DNA from 2 places in the Streptomyces sp. NPDC016851 genome. Region 2 is predicted to be linked to the other one. Evidence: predicted binding sites of a transcription regulator. Region 2 holds the regulator's gene; the other holds the start of a gene.
The links. The regulator HspR, encoded in region 2, represses chaperone genes until heat shock. The targets are predictions, from matches to a motif close to TTGAGNNNNNNNNNCTCAA.
Positions count from the first base shown of each region.

Region 1 (11,681 bases), on a different contig from region 2:
GGCGCCCCGGCCGGGCGCGAAGGTGAAGGTGTCACCGATCGCGGCCAACCCGGTCCTGGGCGCCGTACGCCCGGACCCGGACGGGAAGCCCCTGCGGCGCTACGAGCCACCGGAGCTCCCCGAGGGGGCCACGGACGGGTCGGACGAGGGTTACGAGGGCTACGACGAGGATGGGACCTACGCGGCGCCCGCGCCGGACACCTCGACGAGGTAGGCCTGCGCCTTCTCCGGGTCGTAGAAGAAGTTCTCGAAGTCGGCCGGGTCGTTGAAGCCGTTGGCGAACCGGTCGGCGACCGGCTGGAGCTCACCGGCCGCGCCGATCAGGTTCAGGATGTGCTCCGGCGGCGGCGCGAGCATCGCGTTGGTCCACTTGGTGACGTGCTGCGCGGTGGCCCAGTAGCGGTCGAAGGTGGCCCTCATCCACTCCTCGTCGAACGGCTTGTCGCCGCGCTCGACGATCGAGGCGAGGTAGGCGGCCGCGCACTTCGACGCGGAGTTGGAGCCCTGTCCGGTGATCGGGTCGTTGGCCACGACGACGTCCGCCACGCCCAGCACGAGCCCGCCGCCGGGGAGGCGGCCGACGGGGTTGCGGACGGTGGGGGCGTAGCGGCCGGCCAGCGTGCCGCCGGCGTCGGTCAGTTCGACCTTGGTGGCCCGCGCGTACTCCCAGGGGACGTACCGCTCCATGAGTTCCAGGGTCAGGGAGAGGTGCTCCGCCGGGTCCTTGACGCCGTTGAAGACGTCGAGCGGGCCGCCGGGTATGCCCTCCCAGAACAGGATGTCGGCGCGGCCGGAGGTGGTCAGGCACGGCATGACGAACAGTTCGCCGACGCCCGGCACGAGGTTGCAGCGGACCCCTTCGGTGTCGGGGTGCTCGGGGCGCGGGCCCAGGCCGTGGACGTACGACACGGCCAGCGCGCGCTGCGGCTCGCTGTAGGGGGACCGCTCCGCGTCACGGCCGAACATCTGCACCAGCTCGCCCTTGCCGGCCGCGACGAGCACCAGGTCGTACGTCCGGGAGAAGTAGTCGAGGTCGCCGACGGCCGCGCCGTGGATGACGAGCTGCCCGCCGCGCTGGGCGAACGTCTCCATCCAGCCGGCCATCTTCACGCGCTGGTCGATCGACTGCGCGTACCCGTCGAGCCTGCCCAGCCAGTCGATCGCACGGGCCGCGGGACCCTCGGCCCAGGAGCCGGGGGCGGCGACCGAGACGCCGAGTCCTTCGATCTTCGGGGCCTGGGACTCCCAGAAGTTCAGCTGGAGATCGCGCTCGTGCTGAAGTGCCGTGTGGAACATGCACTGCGTCGACATGACCCGGCCGGTGCGGATCTCGTCCGCCGTCCGGTTGGACATCAGGGTGACCTCGTACCCCTGCGACTGGAGGCCGAGAGCGATCTGGAGCCCGGACTGACCGGCTCCGACGACGAGTATCTTCCGCATGCGGGGTTGTCCTCTACTCGGGGGTTTCGTCGAGCGCGTGGCCCACCAGGCCCAGGAGGGTCTCGATCACGGAGATCCGGCGACGCGCGTCCATGATCATGACAGGTATGTGTCTCGGGATGGTCAGGGCCTCCCGTACGTCCTCCGGCTCGAACAGCTCGCTGCCGTCGAAGTGGTTGACCGCGACCACGTACGGCAGCCCGGAACTCTCGAAGTAGTCCAGGACCGGGAAGCAGTCCTTCAGACGGCGGGTGTCGGCCATGACGACGGCGCCGATCGCGCCGCGCACGATGTCGTCCCACATGAACCAGAACCGCTGCTGGCCCGGCGTGCCGAACAGGTAGAGCACCAGGTCGTCGTCGAGCGTGATGCGCCCGAAGTCCATGGCGACGGTGGTGGTGGTCTTGCCCGGCGTGGCGGTGAGGTCGTCGTGGGCCTCGCTCGCCTCGGTCATCAGCGCCTCGGTCTGCAGGGGCGTGATCTCCGAGACGGCGGTGACCAGCGTGGTCTTGCCCACGCCGAAGCCGCCCGCCACCACGATCTTCGTGGCGATGGGGGCGCGGGTGCGGTCCGTCTCCCAGGCGTGCATGCTCTCGCCGGGCTGGACGAACGGGGATGTACCAGCGACGCCGTGAGCGGCGTCAGAGACGACGGAGTCCACTCAGCACCCTTTCCAGCAGAGCTCGGTCCGGGCGGCCCGTGCCATGGCCGGTGCCCGTTCCGTACACACGGATCTTTCCCTGGTCCGCGAGGTCGCTGAGGAGCACGCGGACCACGCCGAGCGGCATCTTCAGCAGCGCGGCGATCTCGGCCACCGTACGCATCCGGCGGCACAGTTCGACGATGGCCCGCAGCTCCGGCATGACGCGGGTGGAGAGGTTGCCGTTCGTCAGTTCCTTGCGCTCCTCCGGGGCGTCCAGCGCGGCGGTGCTCGCCACGAAGGTCTCCACGAGGAGGACGTGGCCGAAGCGGGTGCGGCCGCCGGTGAGCGAGTAGGGGCGGACCCGGGCGGGTTTGCGGTCACCGCCGCGGACCGGGAGCTGCTGCCTGGGCGTACTGCTCATCGTGCACTCCCCGTCGTCTGGGAATCCTCCAGGGATTTCCGCAGTTCGCTGCGGAGTTCGGGCGTCAGGACGTGACCGGCGCGGCCCACGAACAGAGCCATGTGGTACGCGACCACGCTCATGTCGCAGTCCGCGGAGCCGTGGACGCCGAGCAGCGAGCCGTCGCTGATGGACATCACGAACAGGCTGCCCTCGTCCATCGCGACCATCGTGTGCCGGACCCCGCCGAAGTCCATCAGCTTCGCGGCGCCGACGGTGAGGCTGCCGATGCCGGAGACGATGGTGGCCAGGTCGGCGGCGGAGCCGCGCGGGCCGGTCTTCCTGGCCCCGCCGCCCTGGAGGGCCCGACGGGCCTGCTGGTTCCGGTGGTCGTCGGAGGACAGCAGGAGCAGTCCGTCGGACGAGACGACCGCGACCGAGAGGATGCCGGGGACCTCCTCGACCAGGTTGGTCAGCAGCCAGTGCAGGTTGCGGGCCTCACTGCTCAGTCCGATCAGTCCGAAGGTACTGGGAGCGGTCAACTGCTTGCCTCCTCGACTGTGCCCCCCGTGGCTTCTTCGGATTCAGCTGGTTCTGCTGCGCCGGTGTCCGGCCGCTTGTGCGAGGCCGTCTTCTCGGCGATCTCCGCCTCCACCTCGCGGTAGCCGGCCTGGGCGCCCTGCCGGAAGCCGCCGAGGCGGCGGCGGAGGGCTTCGGCGTCCACGGAGCCGCTGCGCTGGCGTGGGGCGGTGGCCGGAGCGGTGATCTTGGGTGTGCGCTTGGGGAGGCCCTTGTCGGTGACGCGGTCCTCTTCGTCGTCGGGTGCGCGTTCATGTTCCGCCTCGGTATCGCCTTCGGCGATGTCGTTCCCACCCGCACCCCCCGTGCGGGTTTCGTCGTCGAGTGCGGGTGGCCCCTGTGGGGCGGATGCTCCGTCGGCGGCTGCGGGCTCGTGGTCCGCCGGGGCCGGCTCGTCCTGCGGGATCGGGGCCAGCAGCTCCATCGTGGTCTCGGCAGGGGTTTCCGCCGGTGCCGGTTCCGGGTGGTGCTCCGCCTCCTCCACCGTTTCTTCGTGCCGTACCGCCTTCTCCGCCAGCGCCACCAGCGGGTCCCCGTTGCCCGCGCGGCCGTGCAGGACGTTGGAGTTGGCCTCGGCGTCGGCGCCGGGGAACGCGATGGTGTGGCCGGTGCCGGAGAGCGGGCCGGAGGCGGAAACAACCGCCGCCGGTGCCGCCGCCAGCAGTGTGCGGGGCAGGACGACGACCGCCGCGACACCGCCCTGCTTCTGCTCGCGCAACTGCACGCGCACACCGTGCCGGTGGGCGAGGCGGGCCACGACGTACAGGCCGAGGCCGAGACCGTCCTCGCCCTCCTGGTCGTACGGCGCCTCCGGGTCGAAGTCGGCGAGGCGGGAGTTCAGGCGCTCCAGCCGGTCCTCGGCCATGCCGATGCCCTCATCCTGGACGGAGAGCATGACCTCGCCGTTCTCCAGCAGCCAGCCGGAGATCTCGACGGGCAGGTCGGGCGGCGAGAACGAGGTGGCGTTCTCCAGGAGTTCGGCCAGCAGGTGGGACAGGTCGTCCGCGGCGAACCCTGCGATGTGCGCGTGCGGCGGCAGCGCGGCGATCCGGACCCGCTCGTACCGCTCGATCTCGCTGACCGCCGCGCGGACGACGTCCACGAGCGGCACGGGCCCGGCGGCGTGCTGGACGTGCTCGGTGCCGGCGAGGACGAGGAGGTTCTCGCTGTGCCGGCGCATGACCGTGGCGAAGTGGTCGAGCTTGAACAGCGTGGCGAGGCGGTCCGGGTCCTGCTCGCGCTCCTCCAGGTTCTCGATGACGGCCAGTTGCCGCTCGACCAGGCCGAGCGTGCGCAGCGCGAGGTTGACGAACGTGCCACCGATGGCCGTGCGCAGCCGCTCCAGCTGGGCGGCGGACTCGGCGAGTTCACCGCGCAGTTCCTCGCGGGCGTCGGCCATCTTCTGGCGCTGGCCGACGAGGTGCTTGCGGTCGGACTCCAGTGTGGAGATCCGCTCGGTGAGGGCGACGGTGTGCGCGTGCAGGGCGTTGACGGAGCGGACGACCTGGGCGAACTCGTCGTTGCGGCCGGTGAACTTGACGGGTTCCTCGGCCGCCGGAACCTCCGCCTCGGCCAGCCGCTTCGAGCCCAGGCGCAGGACCGCGAGGGGGCGGGTGAGGCTGCGGGCCATGCCCGTGGCGACGCCGACGGCGAGCAGCATCAGGGCGCCGAGGACGGCGATGCGGATCTCCAGCGCGGTGACGTCGTCGTCGCGCAGCGCCTCCAGGTCCTTGGTGCGGCGGTCGTAGAGGGCGGACTCCACGCCGCGCATCAGGTCGACCCGGGCGGAGAGGGCCGTGTCCAGCTTCCGGGCGTTGGTCGAGCGTTCGCCGCTGGAGAGGGTCGGCTGGTCGGTGAGCGTGGCGAGGTACTTCTCGGCGGAGTTGACCTCGGTGCCGGTGACCGTGTTGTCGAACGAGGTGCGGGCCGCCTTGGGCGCGGTGTCGCGGAAGTCGGCCAGGGCCGCGTCGGAGCGCAGCCGGGCCTGCTGGGCGGCGGCGCTCAGGGCGTCGCGCTGCCGGGTGTCGGCGTCCGAGGAGGTATCGGTCGGCAGGCCGGTGACCGGGTCGATGACCGTCTCGGTGCCGCGCGGCACGCTGAGGGCGGCGAGCAGCAGCCCCCGGGCCGCGGCGGCCTGCTGCACGGCGGAGTCCAGCTCGGCCAGGGCCTGTCCGCCGGAGCCCGCGCGCGGCGGCGTCTGCTGCGCCAGCTGCTCGGCGAGCCGGTGGAGTTCGGTGACGGCGGCGGAGTACGCCTGGTGCGCTTCGAGGGCACTGCTCTTGCCGGTGAGCGCCGCCCGGCGTACGGCCGCGATGCCGTCGAGGTCGGAGCGGAGCGAGGCGGGCGTGTCGGTGTCGCCCCGCAGCTCCTCGACCTGCCGGTCCACGCGGGCGCTGTGCTGCTCGGAGGGCGCCTTGGACTTGGGGCGGCCGGCCGCGATGTAGGAGGTGACGTCGTCGCGCTCGTCGGCGAGGGAGTGCGCGAGGGCGAGGGCGTCCTGCGTCTGCTCGGCGAGCGTCACGAGCTCCTGCGAGTCGTGGAGTTGCCCGGAGGCGGCGAGGACGGAGGGGGTGCCCGCACCGGCGATGGCCGCGGCGACCACGGCCACGGCCACGATGAGCCGGTTGCGTACGTGGGTGGGGCGGCCCTTGCCGGTGGGGGGCGTCGGCTCAGCGCCCTGAACGGGGGCCGTCTGCTTGCCTGTGCGACGAGGCCGCGACATCTGCACCGGTGCTCGCATTCCTGACTCGTGAACTCATGGGCCCGGATGACGCTCCGTCAACTGGTGCGTACTCCAGGTACACTTCCCGACCCTCCCAGCGCCGGTGGGCAGCGCACGTGCATCACCTGACCCGCCACCCGAAGGAGTGAACCCCGGAGGGGAGTTGGGGGGCAAGTTCCGCTGGCCCTTGCAGCGGCCTTGCGCGGCGGGCCGGTTGGACGCCGTGCGCGGGCGGTGGCAGTATTCGCCACCACGCCTTCCCGGAACAAATCATTCCAGCCCAAACAGGGCGTCTGACCTGCATGACCGCACCGGTCCGGCAACCATTGCCAGCGTTTTGCGGACCTTGTGAAGGGCTCGTGCAGACTGGCTGGATGCGTACTGAACTCGCCTCGGAACCGGGAGACGCGGACCGCCCCAACGAGGACTTCGCCAGTGTCGGACTACCGGCCTCCGGACAGGGCGGTTCGGTCGTCGTCCTGGATGGTGTCACACCGCCGAAGGGCGGGACGGGTTGTCTGCATTCCGTCCCCTGGTTCACCGCGCGCCTCGGCGGAGCCCTGACCGAACTGACCGTTTCACTCCCGGATGTTCCTCTGGTCGACGTCTTGTCCCGCGCCATCGCGCGTACCGCCGAGGCACACGCCTCAACCTGTGACCTTTCTCACCCGCGCACCCCTCAGGCCACGGTGGTCATGGCGCGCTGGTCCCCGGAGGCGGTGGAGTACCTGGTCCTGTCGGACTCGGCGCTCCTCGTGGAGTCCCCGGACGGTGTGGTGACGCCCTTGCTGGACGACCGGCTGGCCCTGCTCCCCCGCTCGGCCCTGGCCACGGACGCGCTGGTGGACTCCACCTACCGCAACCGGGAAGGCGGCTTCTTCACGGCGGCGGCCGATTCCTCGGTGGCCCGGCGCGCGGTGACCGGCACCCTGCCCCGGCACGAGGTGCGCGCCCTGGCCGCCCTGACGGACGGCGCCGCCCGCTGGGTGGAGCGGTTCGAGGAGGGCGACTGGACGGACTGCTTCCAGCTCCTGCGCAAGGAGGGACCGCAGGCGCTGGTGGACCGGGTGCGGACGCTGGAGCGGGCGGATTCGGCCAGGTCGTTCCTGGGCCGGAGCAAGACGCACGACGACGCGACGGTCGTGTACGCCGAGTTCTAGCCACCCTGGGCCGGGTGCGGTGCTACTTCTCCATGCCCCGGGTGCTACTTCTCCATGCCCCGGTTGAGCTGGTGCAGCAGCCGGGCCAGTTCCGTCACCTCGCCGGTGTCCCAGTCGGCCAGGCGGCCGGCGTAACGGGCGCGGCGGGCCTCGCGCACCCGGCGGACCCGGTCGTGGCCCTCCTGGGTGAGGGCGACCAGCCAGGCGCGTCCGTCGGCGGGGTCGGGCTCGCGGGCGATCAGGCCCAGGTCCTCCAGGGCGCGCAGCTGGCGGGACATCGTGGCCTTGCCGACGCCGATGTAGGCGGCGAGTTCGGTGGCCCGCTGCTTGCCGCACTCGTCCAGCCGTACGAGCAGGCCGTACGCGGAGGACTCCAGGTCGGGGTGGACCTCCCGGGCCATCTCGCCCTGGCTGGCCCGGGCCCGCCGCAGCAGCACGGTCAGCTCCCGCTCCAGCGCCAGAAAGGCAGTCTGATCCACACCGGTTCCGGCCAGGGAGGGGTCCCGGTGTCCGTCGTCGTTGCCGTCCTCGTGCACGTGAGCCCCGCCTCGGTCGTCGCCCGCTACCTGCATTTTCCGCCCTGTGCGGCCGTCGCCGCAGTTCGGCAAGTATTCCGCAGGTCACGGGTTGCGCGTCCACAGGGCCGCCACAGGGTGAAGGCCCGGGCCTCCCTCACGGGACCCGGGCCTTCCCTCATCCGATGACCTCCGTCACGCGGCCACCGGAACCTCCGGCGCCGCATCCGCCGTGGCGGGCGCGAGCGCCAGCTCCAGGACCTGGCGGACGTCGGTGACGGCGTGGACGTCGAGCTTGTCCAGCACCTCCGCCGGGACGTCGTCCAGGTCGGGTTCGTTGCGCTTGGGGATGATCACGGTGGTGACCCCGGCGCGGTGGGCGGCCAGCAGCTTCTGCTTCACGCCGCCGATCGGCAGGACCCGGCCGGTCAGCGAGACCTCGCCGGTCATCGCCACGTCCGTGCGGACCAGGCGGCCGGACAGGAGCGAGGCGAGGGCCGTGGTCATCGTGACGCCGGCGCTGGGGCCGTCCTTGGGGACCGCGCCCGCCGGGAAGTGGATGTGCACGCCCCGGTCCTTCAGATCGCCCACCGGCAGTTCCAGCTCGGCACCGCGGGAGCGCAGGAAGCTCAGCGCGATCTGCGCCGACTCCTTCATCACGTCCCCCAGCTGACCGGTCAGGGTCAGCCCGGCCGCGCCCGTCTCCGGGTCGGCCAGGGACGCCTCGACGTACAGCACGTCACCACCGGCGCCCGTCACCGCGAGGCCCGTCGCCACGCCCGGCACGGACGTCCGGCGCTCGGCCGGGTCCTGGGCGGACTCGGGCACGTGGTGCGGCCGTCCGATCAGCGCGCGCAGGTCCTCGTCCCGGACGGTGAACGGCAGCTCCCGCTCACCCAGTTCGTGCTGGGCCGCGACCTTGCGCAGCAGCCGTGCGATCGACCGCTCCAGGTTCCGCACGCCCGCCTCGCGGGTGTACTCACCGGCGAGCTTGCGCAGCGCGCCCTCGTCGATGGCCACCTCGTCCTTGTCGAGCCCGGCCCGCTCCAGCTGGCGCGGGAGCAGGTGGTCGCGGGCGATGACGACCTTCTCGTCCTCGGTGTAGCCGTCCAGGCGGACGATCTCCATCCGGTCGGCCAGCGCCTCCGGGATGGCCTCCAGGACGTTGGCGGTCGCGAGGAAGACCACGTCCGACAGGTCCAGCTCGACCTCCAGGTAGTGGTCCCGGAAGGTGTGGTTCTGCGCCGGGTCGAGCACTTCGAGCAGGGCCGCGGCCGGGTCGCCCCGGAAGTCCGAGCCCACCTTGTCGATCTCGTCGAGCAGCACGACCGGGTTCATCGACCCGGCCTCCTTGATGGCGCGGACGATCCGGCCGGGCAGGGCACCGACGTACGTACGCCGGTGACCGCGGATCTCGGCCTCGTCGCGGACGCCGCCGAGGGCGACGCGCACGAACTTGCGCCCCATCGCGTGGGCGACGGACTCGCCGAGGCTGGTCTTGCCGACGCCGGGCGGACCGACGAGCGCGAGCACGGCACCGCCGCGCCGCCCGCCGACCACGCCCAGCCCCCGGTCGGTACGCCGCTTGCGCACCGCCAGGTACTCGGTGATCCGCTCCTTCACGTCCTGGAGGCCGGAGTGCTCGGCGTCGAGGACGGACTGGGCGCCCTGGATGTCGTAGGCGTCCTCGGTGCGCTCGCTCCACGGCATCTCCAGGACCGTGTCGAGCCAGGTGCGGATCCAGGAGCCCTCGGGCGACTGGTCGGAGGACCGCTCCAGCTTGTCGACCTCCTTGAGCGCGGCCTCGCGGACCTTCTCGGGCAGGTCGGCGGCCTCCACGCGGGCGCGGTAGTCGTCGGACTCCTCGGCGGGGTCCTTGCCTGCCTCGCCGTTCAGGTCGCGCAGCTCCTTGCGGACCGCTTCGAGCTGGCGCCGCAGCAGGAACTCGCGCTGCTGCTTGTCGACGCCTTCCTGGACGTCCTTGGCGATGGACTCGGCCACGTCCTGCTCGGCGAGGTGGTCGCGCAGCTGCTGGGTGGCGAGCTTCAGCCGGGCCACCGGGTCGGCGGTCTCCAGCAGCTCGACCTTCTGGCCGGTGGTCAGGAACGGCGAGTAGCCGGAGTTGTCGGCGAGCGCCGAGACGTCGTCGATGGCCTGGACCCGGTCGACGACCTGCCAGGCGCCGCGCTTGCGCAGCCAGGCGGTGGCGAGGGCCTTGTACTCCTTGACCAGTTCGGCGACCTGCCCGGGCAGCGGCTCCGGGACGGATTCGTCGACGCTGGTGCCCTCGACCCAGAGGGCCGCGCCGGGACCCGTGGTCCCCGCACCGATCTTCACCCGGCCCCGGCCGCGGATCAGCGCGCCCGGATCGCCGTCGGCCAGCCGGCCCACCTGCTCGACGGTGCCGAGGACACCGGTGCCGGCGTATGTGCCGTCGATGCGCGGCACCAGGAGTACCCGGGGCTTTCCGGGTGTTGTCCGAGCAGCGGCCTGGGCGGCCTCCACCGCGGCACGGACCTCGGAGTCGCTCAGGTCCAGCGGGACCACCATCCCGGGCAGGACGACCTCGTCGTCGAGCGGCAGCACGGGCAGGGTGAGCGGTGTGGACGTCGAAGCCATGATCTCCCCTTCGGCAATCAAGTTGAGCTATGCCGACTCAATGCTCGGGAGCCGCCGGATGTTCCCCACCCGCTGTTCGCCGTGAGCGATCGACCGTGACGCCAGGGGCGATCGGGGCCGTAGAGTCGGCCACGTAACAGATCAATGCGGCGAGTGGGTATTACCAGGGGGCGGCGTGGACAGGACCGTGCAGGCGTGGGTGGACGGGTGGATCGTGTCGCGCGGGGCCGCTCCGCCCGTGACGGAGCCGTGGGGCTGCACGATCGACGTGGGGACGAACGGACACGTCACACGGCACGTGTTCGGCGCGACCGGCGACGACCTCGACGAGACGGCCGTCCGCAAGGTGGCCGGCGCGGTGACCGGGGCCGGGGTCTGGCTGAAGGCCTTCCGGGACCCGTCGGTGGTGGCCGGCTGGCTGGACGACAGCTGGTGGATCGACCCCGAGCCCGGCTACCTGATGACCGTCCCGCTGACCCCGGCGGACGTTGCGGACGTGCCCGACGGCTACCGGCTGCGCAGCTGGTCGCGCGGCGGAGTGACGCGAGTGATGGTGGCCGCGCCGGACGGTTCGCTGGCGGCGCGCGGGCAGATCGCCCCGACCGGCGCCACCGCCGTCGCCGACCAGATCGAGACGGCGCCGGAGCATCGCCGCAAGGGACTCGGCAGCCTCGTCATGCGGACGTTGCAGAGCGCCGCCGTTCGTCAGGGGGCACACACCGGTGTGCTCGCCGGTACGCCCGCGGGGCGAGGGCTGTACGAGGCGCTGGGCTGGGAGGTGGCGGCCCTGCTCACCAGCGCGAAGCACGACCCGCGGACCTGAACGGTCCCGCCTTCAGCGCCGGGCAGGTCAGAGCGGGCCGGTGGGCCTGCCCCGCCACCGCCGGAGCACCGGCCAGGTCGCGATCCCGATGGCCAGGGCGATCAGATGCCCCCAGTTCGTCAACGGGTCGGCGAGGGCGAGCAGGTCCTGGAGCAGCATCCCGCCGAAGCCGGCCAGCAGCGGCACGCGCAGCCAGAGCGGCAGCAGTCCGGCCAGGGCGCCGGTGCCGGCGGCGACGCCGAAGCTGACGCCGTAGTCGAGGCGGTGCAGCGAGCTCTCGGGGAGCTGCCCGGCCAGCACCGCGAGCCCGACCGGGACCTCGGTCGCCAGGGTCGCGAGGACATGCCCGAGCAGGAAGACCCCGGCCGTGCGCAGGCCGCCGATCCGCCGTTCCAGCGCGGTCAGCACGAGCACGAACCCGATCGCGAACGGCGAGGCCACCCCGCCCGCGAGCCACAGCGCGCTGCCGACCAGCACCAGCTCCGGCGTCCGCACCAGGTGCGCCACATCCGTACTGGAGCCCTGGAGCAGGGCGTGCACCAGGGCGGGGTCCGCGTACGCGGAGAACAGCGAGGTCAGACAGAGGACGATCCCGTAGCCGAACGTGAACGGCGTGCCCGTGGGAGTGGGGAGCAGCCGCCACAGCCGCGGTGTCCGGAGCCGGAGCCGGGGCTTCCCCGCCTCGGTGGGCTCTCGCACGTCCGGGACCGCGGTTCCGCACGGCACCCGGCCGCCGGCCCGCTGCCGCGGCACCCCGTCCAGCAGCGCCGGCACACCGGG
Region 1 is NZ_JBVHEP010000016.1:53,670-65,350, reverse strand. Features, by position in the region: gene ACZ3I3_RS24680 (C40 family peptidase) at 1-214, shown strand, start outside; gene ACZ3I3_RS24675 (styrene monooxygenase/indole monooxygenase family protein) at 178-1,440, opposite strand; gene ACZ3I3_RS24670 (GTP-binding protein) at 1,454-2,101, opposite strand; gene ACZ3I3_RS24665 (DUF742 domain-containing protein) at 2,082-2,504, opposite strand; gene ACZ3I3_RS24660 (roadblock/LC7 domain-containing protein) at 2,501-3,025, opposite strand; gene ACZ3I3_RS24655 (sensor histidine kinase) at 3,022-5,790, opposite strand; gene ACZ3I3_RS24650 (protein phosphatase 2C domain-containing protein) at 6,159-6,944, shown strand; gene ACZ3I3_RS24645 (MarR family winged helix-turn-helix transcriptional regulator) at 6,989-7,480, opposite strand; gene lon (endopeptidase La) at 7,655-10,078, opposite strand; gene ACZ3I3_RS24635 (GNAT family N-acetyltransferase) at 10,254-10,901, shown strand; gene ACZ3I3_RS24630 (rhomboid-like protein) at 10,929-11,681, opposite strand, start outside.
Region 1: the regulator HspR is predicted to act here: its motif matches at 10,101-10,119, upstream of lon (endopeptidase La).

Region 2 (11,681 bases):
GGTCCTTGCGGCTGCGGCTCGGGCTGGCCCCCGAAGTTCGGAATCGAGGACGGGTCGATGGTCACCGTGATTTTCCCTTCGTACGGATCCCGCCATCCTCCCCCATGCGGGGAGGGGGGTGGCAAGCCCCGACTACCCCGCTAAGCCCATGGCTGACACGATCCGGTCAACCGCAACCTCCAGGTGCCGCACGCCGTCCTCCTGAATGACGGACGGAGGGGGTCACGGTGGCGGAACCGGGCAGGGGTCACACACGGTGGCGGCTGATCCTGCCCGTCCTGGCCGTGCCGGTGCTCGTCCTCGGGTTCCTGATCGTCGGCCTCTTCGCCTGGGCCCTGTCGGACGAGGATGACCCGCGTGCCGGGGCCATGAAGAAGGTGACCTGCGCCGAGGCGCTGGCCTTCGGCGGTGCCTCGGCCCCGGCGCACGCCCACGTCGGGAACTGCACCCTGCAGCAGGGCATCGACACCGCCTACACGGCGGTGCTGCGGATGCCGCGCGAGGACGTGCGCGGCTGGCTGCGCGAGACGTACCCGAAGGCGCCCGAGACCCGCTCGGACGCCTCCTGCGGGGCGCTCTGTCTCGACGTGACCCACGAGGACGGCCTGCCCGCCACGGCCGGGGCCCACGTGGTGCAGGTGCGCGTGGAGTACGAGAACGCCGAGACGGCGCGGGTGCGCTTCTCGGCGTTCACGATGTGATCGACGGTCTCAGGGGCCCTTACAGCGTCTTGCCCGTCGCCGGGCCCACCAGCAGTTCGTCGCCGACACGGTCGACGCGGACCGTGTCGCCGTCCTTGATCTCGCCGGACAGGATCTCCTTGGCGAGCCGGTCGCCGATGGCGGTCTGGACGAGGCGGCGCAGCGGGCGGGCGCCGTACGCCGGGTCCATGCCCTCCTCCGCGAGCCAGGCCAGGGCCTCGGGCGTGACGTCCAGGGCGAGGCGCCGCTCGGCGAGCCGCTTGGCCAGGCGCTCGATCTGGAGCTTGGCGATGCGCTCCAGCTCGGGCTTGGTCAGGGCGGCGAAGACGACCAGGTCGTCCAGGCGGTTGAGGAACTCCGGCTTGAAGGAGGTCCGCACCACCTCCAGCACCTGTTCCTTCTTCTCCGCCTCGCTGGTGAGCGGGTCGACGAGGAACTGACTGCCCAGGTTCGACGTCAGCACCAGGATGGTGTTGCGGAAGTCGACCGTGCGGCCCTGGCCGTCCGTGAGGCGCCCGTCGTCCAGCACCTGGAGCAGGATGTCGAAGACCTCGGGGTGGGCCTTCTCCACCTCGTCCAGCAGGACGACGGAGTACGGGCGGCGGCGCACCGCCTCCGTGAGCTGGCCGCCCTCCTCGTAGCCGACGTATCCGGGCGGGGCGCCGACCAGCCGGGACACACTGTGCTTCTCGCTGTACTCCGACATGTCGATACGGACCATCGCCCGCTCGTCGTCGAAGAGGAAGTCGGCGAGGGCCTTGGCCAGCTCGGTCTTGCCGACACCGGTCGGGCCGAGGAAGAGGAAGGAGCCGGTGGGGCGGTCGGGGTCGGAGATCCCGGCGCGGGACCGCCGTACGGCGTCGCTGACCGCCCGCACGGCCTCGGTCTGGCCGATGAGCCGCTTGCCCAGCTCGTCCTCCATGCGCAGCAGCTTCTGCGTCTCGCCCTCCAGCAGGCGCCCGGCGGGGATGCCGGTCCAGGAGGCGACGACGTCGGCGATGTCGTCGGCGCCGACCTCCTCCTTGACCATGGTGTCCCTGGCGACCTCCTCTTCCGCTTCGGAGGCGGCCTCCAGCTCCTTCTCCAGGGCGGGGATCTCGCCGTAGAGCAGCTTGGAGGCGGTGTCGAAGTCGCCGTCGCGCTGGGCGCGCTCGGCCTGGCCGCGCAGTTCGTCGAGGCGTTCCTTCAGCTCACCGACGCGGTTGAGGGACTGCTTCTCCTTCTCCCAGCGGGCGGTGAGGCCGCGCAGCTCCTCCTCCTTGTCGGCGAGGTCACGGCGCAGCTTCTCCAGGCGCTCGCGGGAGGCCGCGTCGGTCTCCTTGCCGATCGCCAGCTCCTCCATCTTCAGCCGGTCGACGGCGCGCTGGAGTTCGTCGATCTCGACGGGCGAGGAGTCGATCTCCATGCGCAGCCGGGAGGCCGCCTCGTCGACGAGGTCGATGGCCTTGTCGGGCAGGAAGCGGGAGGTGATGTACCGGTCGGAGAGGGCGGCGGCGGCGACCAGCGCGCTGTCGGCGATCTGCACCTTGTGGTGGGCCTCGTACCGTCCCTTGAGTCCCCGCAGGATCGCGATGGAGTCCTCGACGCTCGGCTCGGCGACCAGCACCTGCTGGAAGCGCCGCTCCAGGGCGGCGTCCTTCTCGATCCGCTCCCGGTACTCGTCCAGCGTGGTGGCACCCACCATGCGCAGTTCACCGCGCGCGAGCATGGGCTTGAGCATGTTGCCCGCGTCCATGGCGGAGTCGCCGCCGGCACCGGCCCCCACGACGGTGTGCAGCTCGTCGATGAAGGTGATGATCTGCCCGTCGGAGTCCTTGATCTCGGCGAGGACGGTCTTCAGCCGCTCCTCGAACTCGCCGCGGTACTTGGCCCCGGCGACCATGGCCCCGAGGTCGAGGGCGACGAGCCGCTTGTCCTTCAGCGACTCGGGCACGTCCCCCTTGACGATCCGCTGGGCGAGCCCTTCGACGACGGCGGTCTTGCCGACGCCGGGCTCGCCGATGAGGACGGGGTTGTTCTTGGTCCGCCGGGACAGCACCTGCACGACGCGCCGGATCTCCTGGTCCCGCCCGATGACGGGATCGAGCTTGCCTTCCCGCGCGGCGGCCGTGAAGTCGGTGCCGAACTTCTCCAGGGCCTTGTACTGCCCCTCGGGGTCGGCCGTGGTCACGCGTCGCGCCCCTCGCGTCTTCTGGAAGGCGTCCTGCAGCTTCCTGGCGTCGGCGCCCTGCTGGGACAGCACCTCGCCGGCCGCGCCGCCCTTCGCGGCGATGGCGATGAGGAGGTGCTCCGTGGAGAGGTACTCGTCCCCGAGGTCCTTGGCACGGGCCTGCGCGTCCGCGACGACGGCGAGCATCTCGCGGTTGGGCTGGGGCGGCGCCACGGTGGACCCGGTCACGCTGGGCAGCCCGGCGAGCACGCGCTCGGCTCCGGCGCGTACGGCCGCCTGGTCGGCGTCGACCGCGGCGAGCAGATCGGTGATGTTCTCGTTGTCCTGCCCCTGGAGCAGCGCCAGCAGCAGGTGGGCTGGGGTGAGGTCGGGGTGGCCCTCGGTCACGGCCCGGTTGCTGGCCGCGTTGATGGCGTCCCGGCTCCTGTTGGTCAGCTCGGCGTCCACGTTCGCGTTCTCCTCCTTGCACTGACCCGAACGGCTTGCACAAAGTTGAGTCTAGTCCACTCAAGGCCGGTTCGGGGAGGAGACAGGGGCTAAGTTCCGGGGCATGGCGACCAAGTACTCCGTCGATCCGAGTGCCCCGGACCCGCCGTATCTCGCCTTCTGGCGGGAGCGGCACGTGTGCACGCTGACGACTCCGCGCCCGGACGGCACTCCGCACGTGGTACCCGTCGGGGTCACATACGATCCCGAGGCCCGGCTCGCTCGGGTGATCACCAACAAGGCGAGCGCCAAGGTGCGGCACGTCCTGGCCGCCGGGGAGCAGGGAGCGGCGGTCGCGGTCTGCCAGATGGAGGGCCGGCGCTGGGCCACACTGGAGGGCCGGGCCTTCGTCCGTACGGAACCGGAGCGGGTGGCCGAGGCGGAGCGCCGTTACGCGGAGCGCTACGGACGGACCCCTTCGCCGAACCCCGCGCGCGTGGTGATCGAGATCGAGCTGACGCGCGCGATGGGGCGAGGGTGAGCGAGGTTGAGCAGAGTGAAAATCCACACCGGTGATCGATTGGATCCGGCCACGGCGTGACTCGGGTGATACCCGGAAATGTCCCCAGAAACTGCAGCGGCGTCACCGTGTTCAGGTCACGGTGACGCCGCTGCGGGGGGAAGCACCTGAGCGATCTTTTACGACGGGGGAATCGCGTCAGGCACTGCGGGGGGTGGCAGAGATGGTCCTCGGGACGGGAGAGTCGGCTTCCACCTGCTCGTGGTCCCTTTGGTCCAGGTTCACAAAGATCATTCCGTACCGTACGGCACACCGCACGGGCTGCGGCGCCCCCCGAGGCCGCCGCAGACACCGGTAAGCCCGTACGTCCTCGTCCTCGTCCCGCGTGACGACCACCGGCTCACCGAACACGGTCACCATCAACGAGTCACCGCTGTGGGGGATGGCGGTGACCAGGTCGATGAAGTGCCAGCCGGAGCGGTAGGCGGTGGCCATTTCGCGGCGGAAGGAGCGGTCGTCGGGTGGAGTGGTCACGGTCAGCTCCCGGATCCCGCTGTCGCGGAACTCGGCCAGCTGGTGTTGTTCACGCCGTAGCTGGTCTGAGCCACCGCCGGCCAACTGGTGTTCGCCCGAACATCGCCCTTCTCATCGGAGAAGCCACTCAGCGCGCCGAGGGTTACAACGACGGAGAAGGCGGCGACAAGCACCGAGCGAAGCATTCTGTTCCGCATAGTCGGCTTCGTCCTCACTTGAAGGTCCCCTTTTCCCCCGTCGAGTACGACGATGGCTCATTCGGGCACGTCATGGCCACACAATCGATGCATCATGTTCCTGCATGTTCAGGACCCTGGGGGGTGGAGATTTGACCACAGATCGAGCAAAAGGGGCACATCCCCATGCGATGACCGAGTGGTGCGAGGAGGGCGGACGCTTGTATGCCACCGCTCTGCGCACCGGACGCATCGCACGCGCAGACGTGGAATCGGCCCCCTGTCTGATGGAGTTCGCCCTGCTCCACCCCGATCCGGACGATCCCGACTGGCTGCGCCCCGTGGCCCCGGTCGTCGCCCTTTCCCGACAACTCAACCCCCTGGAACACGAGATCGCCGAGCGCAGGCGCCTGGCCGTCGACCTTGCGGAGACCTTTCAGCCGTTCATGGCCCTGGGCACCCAGATCGCAACGGTAAGTGACTCCATCACCGTGCTGGAAGGCGGTGACCGTATCAACGCCGCACTCAACATGGCCACAGTCCAGTGCCGGACCGAGGTCCTCACCCTCCAGCCAAGCGACCGCATGTCCGAACGCAGCCTCCTGAGAGGGCTGGAACGCGACAAGCCACTCATCGAACGTGGCGTGCGAATCCGTACGGTGTACCAGCACACCGCCCGTTACAACCCGGAGCAACTGGCCTACGCGGCCAGGCTCTCCGACGGCAAGGCGGAGTACCGCACCATAGACGAGTTGGTGGAACGTTTGATCATCTGCGACCAAACCGTCGCCTTCATCCCCGCCCGGGACGACCAACAGGTCGCCCTGGAACTGCGCCACCCCGGCCTCGTCCGCTATCTGATCAAGCTTTTTGAATACCTGTGGGACCGCGCGGTCCCACTGAGCACCGGCACCCCGTACGAAGCCACCGGCGGTATCACGGACGTCCAGCACTCCATAGCCAAGCTTCTGGTCGAGGGCCACGTCGACGAGGCCATCGCCCGCCGCCTCGGCATGAACGTCCGTACCTGCCGCGCTCACATAGCCAAGCTGGCGTCGGCCCTGGGGAGCGGCAGCCGCGCCCAACTCGGGTACCTCATAGCGCAGTCGGGGATCCTGAAGCAGGACCACTGAAGAGGAGGACGTTCCGAGTGACGTCGGCGCACCACTTACCGCACGACGCGGAAGAACTGTGCCCTGCCGGGACGGAGCTGTACGAACGAGCTCTGCGCGAAGGGCACGTGCCCGCGGAAGCGGCCGATGCCGCGCCCTGTCTGATGGACTTCGGCCTGCTGCACCCCGCCGTCGACGACCTTCACCGGCTCGAGCCCGTGGCGCCGGCCGTCGCCCTCCACCGACTGCTGCGGACCTCCGCGGAACACATCGCGCGCGAAAGACGGCGCGAGGAACGGCTGGCCGAGACATTCGAACCGCTCATGGCCGTCGAAGGGCATCGTACGGCTGCGGCCGCCACCCCGATGCTGACGCTCCTCAGCGGAAGGGAGCGGATCAACAAGGCCATCACCGAGGCCATGGCGGACGCCTCACGGGAACTGCTCACCATCCAGCCCCGTGCCAAGATCACCAGGGAACGGGTCGAAGCGGCCTACGCCGTCGCCACGGACCGCGACCAGGCTCTGCTGGACCGCGGCGGCCGCATCCGCACCCTCTACCAGCACACCCTCCGCCACTCTCCTTTGACCGTCGCGCACCAGGAACGGCTGAGGGGCGACATCGAGGCGCGTGCGCTGGACGAGGTCACCGACCGGCTCATCATCGTCGACCGAGTCGTCGCCTTCGTCCCCGCCGACGGCAACGGCGACCTCGCGCTGGAGATACGCCACCCGGCCATCGTGGGATACCTGTCCACCACCTTCGACCGCTTCTGGCACCTCGCGGTCCCCGTGTTCCCCGAAGCCGCCCCCCAGCCCTGCCCCGACGGCATCACCCCCCGCCAGCGCGCCATAGCCACCCTCCTGGTCGAAGGCCACACCGACGCCGTCGTCGCCGACCGCCTGGGCATGAACATCCGCACCGCCCGCGTCCACATCGCCAAGCTCGCCGCGACGCTGGGCAGTCAGAGCCGGGCACAGCTCGGGTTTCTCATCGCACGCTCGGGGATTCTTGACCAGGGATGCTGAGGGGCGCCGGCGAGTGCGGCCTGCCGTCCAGGCCCGCCTGGGCGATCCGCACTCCCAACTGCGTACGGCTCGCCGCGCCCAGCGTCTCCGACAGCCGGGCGATATGCGCCCGGCACGTCCGCACGCTGATGCCCAGGCGTTCCGCGATGACCGCGTCCTGGTGCCCTTCCGCCAGCAGCGCCGCGATCGACTGCTCCCGGTGGGAGATGCCCTCGATGCCGGTGTCGGGCAGCGGCGCGGTCAGCGGGATGGCGAGGCGCCAGAGGCGCTCGAACACCGTGACCAGGTACTCGACGATCGCCGGGTGCCGTAGCTCCAGGGCCATCGTGCGGTCGGTGTTGGCGGGGATGAAGGCCACCGTCCGGTCGAAGAGGATCAGCCGGTCGATCACCTCGTCCAGCGTGCGCGCCTCCACCGCGTCGCCCATCAGCTCCAGATAGTTCAGCAGCCCCTGCCCGTGCCGGGCGACATGCGTGTACAGGTCCCGCATCCGTACGCCCCGGCCGCGCAGCGCCAGCGCCCGGTGCAGCCCCTCGGAGAGTTCCGCTTCGCGCCGGATGCCGCCCGGCTGCACCGTGAGCACCTCGGTCGTGCACGCCTGGGTCGCCTCGTCCATCGCGGCCTGGATCCGGGCCAGGCCGTCCAGCACCCGGATCGCCGAGCCCTCGGCCGCCGACTGGGCCGGCTGTACGTGCCGCCCCAGCCCGGCGTACCACTCGAACGCCGCCACGGCCGAACCCACCCGTCGCTGGCTCGCGCTGACCTCGTCGTACATCCCGCGCAGCAGCCGGGTCATGACCTCCTGCGGGGAGGTCGGCACCAGCCAGTCCATGTCGTCGGGGTCCGGGTGCAGCAGGGCGAGTTCCAGCAGGCACGGCACCGGCTCGGCGTCCCGGCGCGGCACGCGGCCCCGCCGTACGGCCCGGGAATACACGCGATCCCCGGCCTCGCACAGTCGGTCGGCACCATGTGGATGCTCCTCCGCCCCGTGCCCGGCCATCGCCCATCCCACCCCCGGTTTCGCCGCCTTGCCGCAGCGGCAACTATGCGCGGCCTGCCCCTGCTCCGCAACACGGCTCCACCGAGGCGGCCACAGTCCCGGCCAGCGGCCGGCGGGGCCAGGCGCCGTCGCCGTCGCGCGCGAGCAGTGACTCCACCCGTTCGCAGGCCGCCCGGTCACGGAGGTGACGCGTGTACAGGTCGGCGTCCCGACCGGGATCGGTGTCCCCGGCCTCCTCGACGCCGACGACCGCCCGGAGCCGCCAGGTGACCGTCTCCCGCCGGTCGTTCACGTGGCTCGTCTCCGCCTCGCGGGCCCGGAGGGCCCGCCTACTTGAGCCCGATCGCCTCGCAAGCCGCCTCGTACTTCGCCGTGCAGATGTCCGACAGCTTGTAGACGTCGTCCGCGACCACCGTGTCCTTGATGTTCTCCTTGGTCAGGGCGACGACGGGCACGAGCTGGGCGGGGATGCCCTTGTGGGTGGGGCTGTCGACCTTGTCGCGGGTGAGGGCGGCGAACTGGATGTCGCGGCCCTGGACCCTGGCCACGGCCATCTCCGCCGCGTTCTCGGCCTCCTGCGGGTACGACTTGTACACGCTCATGTACTGGTCACCGGCGATGATCCGCTGCACCGCCGGGAGCTCCGCGTCCTGGCCGGTGATCGGCGGCAGATCGGTGATGCCCGCGGCCTCCAGCGCCTTGACGATGCCGCCCGCCATGCCGTCGTTGGCGGAGTACACCGCGGCGATGTCGTCCTTGCCGATCTTCTGGATCGCCTCGGCCATGTTGGCCTCGGCGTTCTCCGGCTTCCAGTCCGTGGTGTCGAAGGACTGGGCGATCGTCACCTTGCCGTTCAGCTCGGACATCGCACCGGCCTTGAACTGCTTGGCGTTCGGGTCGGTCGGCGAGCCGTTCATCATGACGATCTTGTCGGAGAGGCTCGCCTTCTCGCCGATCGCCTCCAGCAGGGTGCGCCCCTGGACCTCGCCGACCAGTTCGTTGTCGAAGGAGATGTACGCGTCGATCGGGCCCTCGGCCAGCCGGTCGTAGGCGATGACCGGGATGCCGGCGTCCTTGGCCTTCTGCACCTCGTCGGCGATGGCGTGCGAGTCGACGGCGTCCAGCAGGACCACGTCGACCCGGTCGTCGATCATCTGCTGCAGCTGGGCCGCCTGCGTGTCCGCGCTCGCCTCGGCGTTGGCGTACTCGACGCGGCCCCGGTCGTTGGTGAGGGACTCGACCTTCCTCTTGATGATGGGGTAGTCGAAGTTCTCGTACCGGGTGTTCGCCTTCTCCGGGAGCAGCAGGCCCACGGTGATGTCGTTGCCCTTGGTCGGGCTCGCCTCGTCGCTGCTCCCGGTCGCGTTGAGCACGCCGCAGCCGGCGAGCGTGACGGACATCGTGGCCGCGGCCACGGATATGGAGATACGACGGCGCATGCGGGAGCTCACTTCGCGTGTGATTCGGACGTGGGCGCACTTTGTGGCCCATGTGACTGAAAAGCCAACGCGGGTGCGCCCCCTAGCGTCAAGCGGAACCACTTAACGAGATGACAACACCACGCTCCGCAGCAGTTGTGAAGACTCTGCGGAATCACCTCCAAGTGACTTGCACCATCCGGTCATCCACAGGAGGCCCGGCGAAAACACCCTAAGACGGCCCAAGGCATACGAAAGGGGCCGGGAGTCTCCTCCCGGCCCCTTTCACAGGCGTACGCGCGTCAGTCACGTCAGTCCGACTGCTGCTGCCGTTTCGGCCGCCACACGACCAGCGCGCTGGTCTGCTGGACCTCCTGGTACGGCACGAGATCACGGCGGTACGACGCGTGCACCGCCGCCTCGCGCTGCCGCATGGCCGCCGCCGCGCCGTCGAGCGCGTCCTCCAGCTCGGCCACCCGGGCCTGGAGCGCGGCGACCTGGTTCTCCAGTTCGATGATGCGCTTGATGCCCGCCAGGTTGATGCCCTCGTCCTGCGACAACTGCTGGACGGTGCGCAGCAGTTCGATGTCGCGGGCCGAGTAGCGACGGCCCCGGCCCGGAGTGCGGTCCGGGGACACCAGGCCCAGGCGGTCGTACTGGCGCAGGGTCTGCGGGTGCAGGCCGGACAGCTGGGCCGCCACCGAGATGACGTAGACCGGGGTCTCCTCGGTCAGTTCATACGGGTTGCGTCGACGACCGTCCATCTGACTCATGCTCCCTTCGCGGCCTGGAACAGCTCCGCCCGCGGATCCTCACCCGCGGTCGCCTCGCGATACGCCTCGAGCGCGTCACGAGCCTTCCCCGTCAGGTCCTTCGGAACACTCACCTCGACGGTGACCAGAAGGTCGCCGCGGGTGCCGTCCTTGCGGACCGCGCCCTTGCCCCGGGCCCGCATCGTACGGCCGTTCGGCGTCCCCGGCGGGAGCTTCAGCGTGACGGGCGGGCCGCCCAGCGTCGGCACCCGGACCTCGCCGCCGAGGGCCGCCTCGGCGAAGGTCACCGGGACGGTGACGGTGAGGTTGTCGTCCTTGCGGCCGAACACCGGATGGGAGTCGACATGCACGACCACGTACAGATCGCCCGCCGGGCCACCGCGCTCGCCCGGCGCTCCCTTGCCGCGCAGCCGGATCCGCTGGCCGTCGCTGACGCCCGCGGGGATGCGCACCTGCATGGTCCGCGAGGACTTGGCCCGGCCGCTGCCCTTGCAGACCTCGCAGGCGTTCTCCGCGATCAGGCCGCGGCCCTTGCAGTCCGGGCAGGGGTCGGTGAGGGAGAAGCCACCGCCGCTGCCCCGGGCGACCTGCCCGGTGCCGACGCAGGTCGGGCACACCCGCGGGGTGCCGTTCTTGTCGCCGGTGCCCGAGCAGGCCTTGCAGGGCGACTGCGAGGACATCCGCAGCGGGACGGTCGCGCCCTCGATCGCCTCGGTGAAGCTCAGCGTGACCTCGGACTCGATGTCCTGGCCGCGCCGCGGATGCGTGCGCGTCCCCGCGCCCGCGCCGCCACGGTTGAACAGGCCCCCGAAGACGTCACCGAGTCCACCGCCGAAGCCGCCGGCTCCCTGGCCGCCGCCCGGGGCGCCTCCGAAGAGGTCGCCCAGGTCGAAGTTGAAGGAGCCGCCGCCCGCGCCGGGCCCCGGGCGGAAGCCGCCGTTGCCGAAGAGGGCGCGTGCCTCGTCGTACTCCTTGCGCTTCTTGGGATCGCCGAGGATGTCGTTGGCCTCGGAGATCTCCTTGAAGCGCTCCTCCGCCTTGACGTTGCCCTTGTTGGCGTCCGGGTGGTACTCGCGGGCGAGCTTCCGGTACGCCTTCTTGATCTCGGCCTCGGTGGCGTCCTTGGGGACGCCGAGGACCTTGTAGTAGTCCTTCTCGATGAAGTCCTTGGTGCTCATCCTCGACGCCCCTCCTTCCCTTCGTCCGCTATGACGTCAGCCCTCTTCCGGGCCACCGCTCTCCTTGTCGTCGGCTTCGGCGGACTCGTCCGCCTTGACCGTCTGCGCCCCCGGCTGGGGCTCGGCCACCGCCACCCGCGCGGGGCGGATGGTGCGCTCGCCGATCCGGTACCCGGGCTGCAGGATCGCGACGCACGTCGTCTCGGTGACGTCCGGTGCGTAGCTGTGCATCAGGGCTTCGTGGATCGTCGGGTCGAAGGGCTCGCCCTCCTTGCCGAACTGCTGGAGGCCCATCTTGGCCGCCGTGCTCTCCAGCGACTCGGCGACGGACTTGAAGCCGCCGACGAGTTCGCCGTGTTCACGCGCGCGGCCGATGTCGTCGAGCACGGGCAGGAGCTCGGTCAGGAGGTTCGCGATGGCGATCTCCTTGACCGCGATCCGGTCGCGCTCGACCCGGCGGCGGTAGTTCTGGAACTCGGCCTGGAGGCGCTGGAGGTCCGCCGTGCGCTCGCTGAGCGCCGTGCGGGCCTGGTCCAGCTGGGCCACCAGAGCCACGTCCTGGCCCGTGTCCCCGGCCGGGGCCGCCTGCTCCTCCGTCGTGGGGGAGTCGGCGGCCTTCGGCTCGGCGTCGTCGGAGGTGGCGCC
Region 2 is NZ_JBVHEP010000001.1:372,284-383,964, reverse strand. Features, by position in the region: gene ACZ3I3_RS01770 (YbjN domain-containing protein) at 1-65, opposite strand, end outside; gene ACZ3I3_RS01765 (hypothetical protein) at 228-701, shown strand; gene clpB (ATP-dependent chaperone ClpB) at 721-3,318, opposite strand; gene ACZ3I3_RS01755 (pyridoxamine 5'-phosphate oxidase family protein) at 3,422-3,838, shown strand; gene ACZ3I3_RS01750 (Rieske (2Fe-2S) protein) at 4,016-4,351, opposite strand; gene ACZ3I3_RS01745 (helix-turn-helix transcriptional regulator) at 4,653-5,660, shown strand; gene ACZ3I3_RS01740 (helix-turn-helix transcriptional regulator) at 5,678-6,667, shown strand; gene ACZ3I3_RS01735 (helix-turn-helix transcriptional regulator) at 6,630-7,667, opposite strand; gene ACZ3I3_RS01730 (hypothetical protein) at 7,711-7,959, opposite strand; gene ACZ3I3_RS01725 (sugar ABC transporter substrate-binding protein) at 7,997-9,106, opposite strand; gene ACZ3I3_RS01720 (heat shock protein transcriptional repressor HspR) at 9,397-9,849, opposite strand; gene dnaJ (molecular chaperone DnaJ) at 9,855-11,036, opposite strand; gene grpE (nucleotide exchange factor GrpE) at 11,073-11,681, opposite strand, start outside.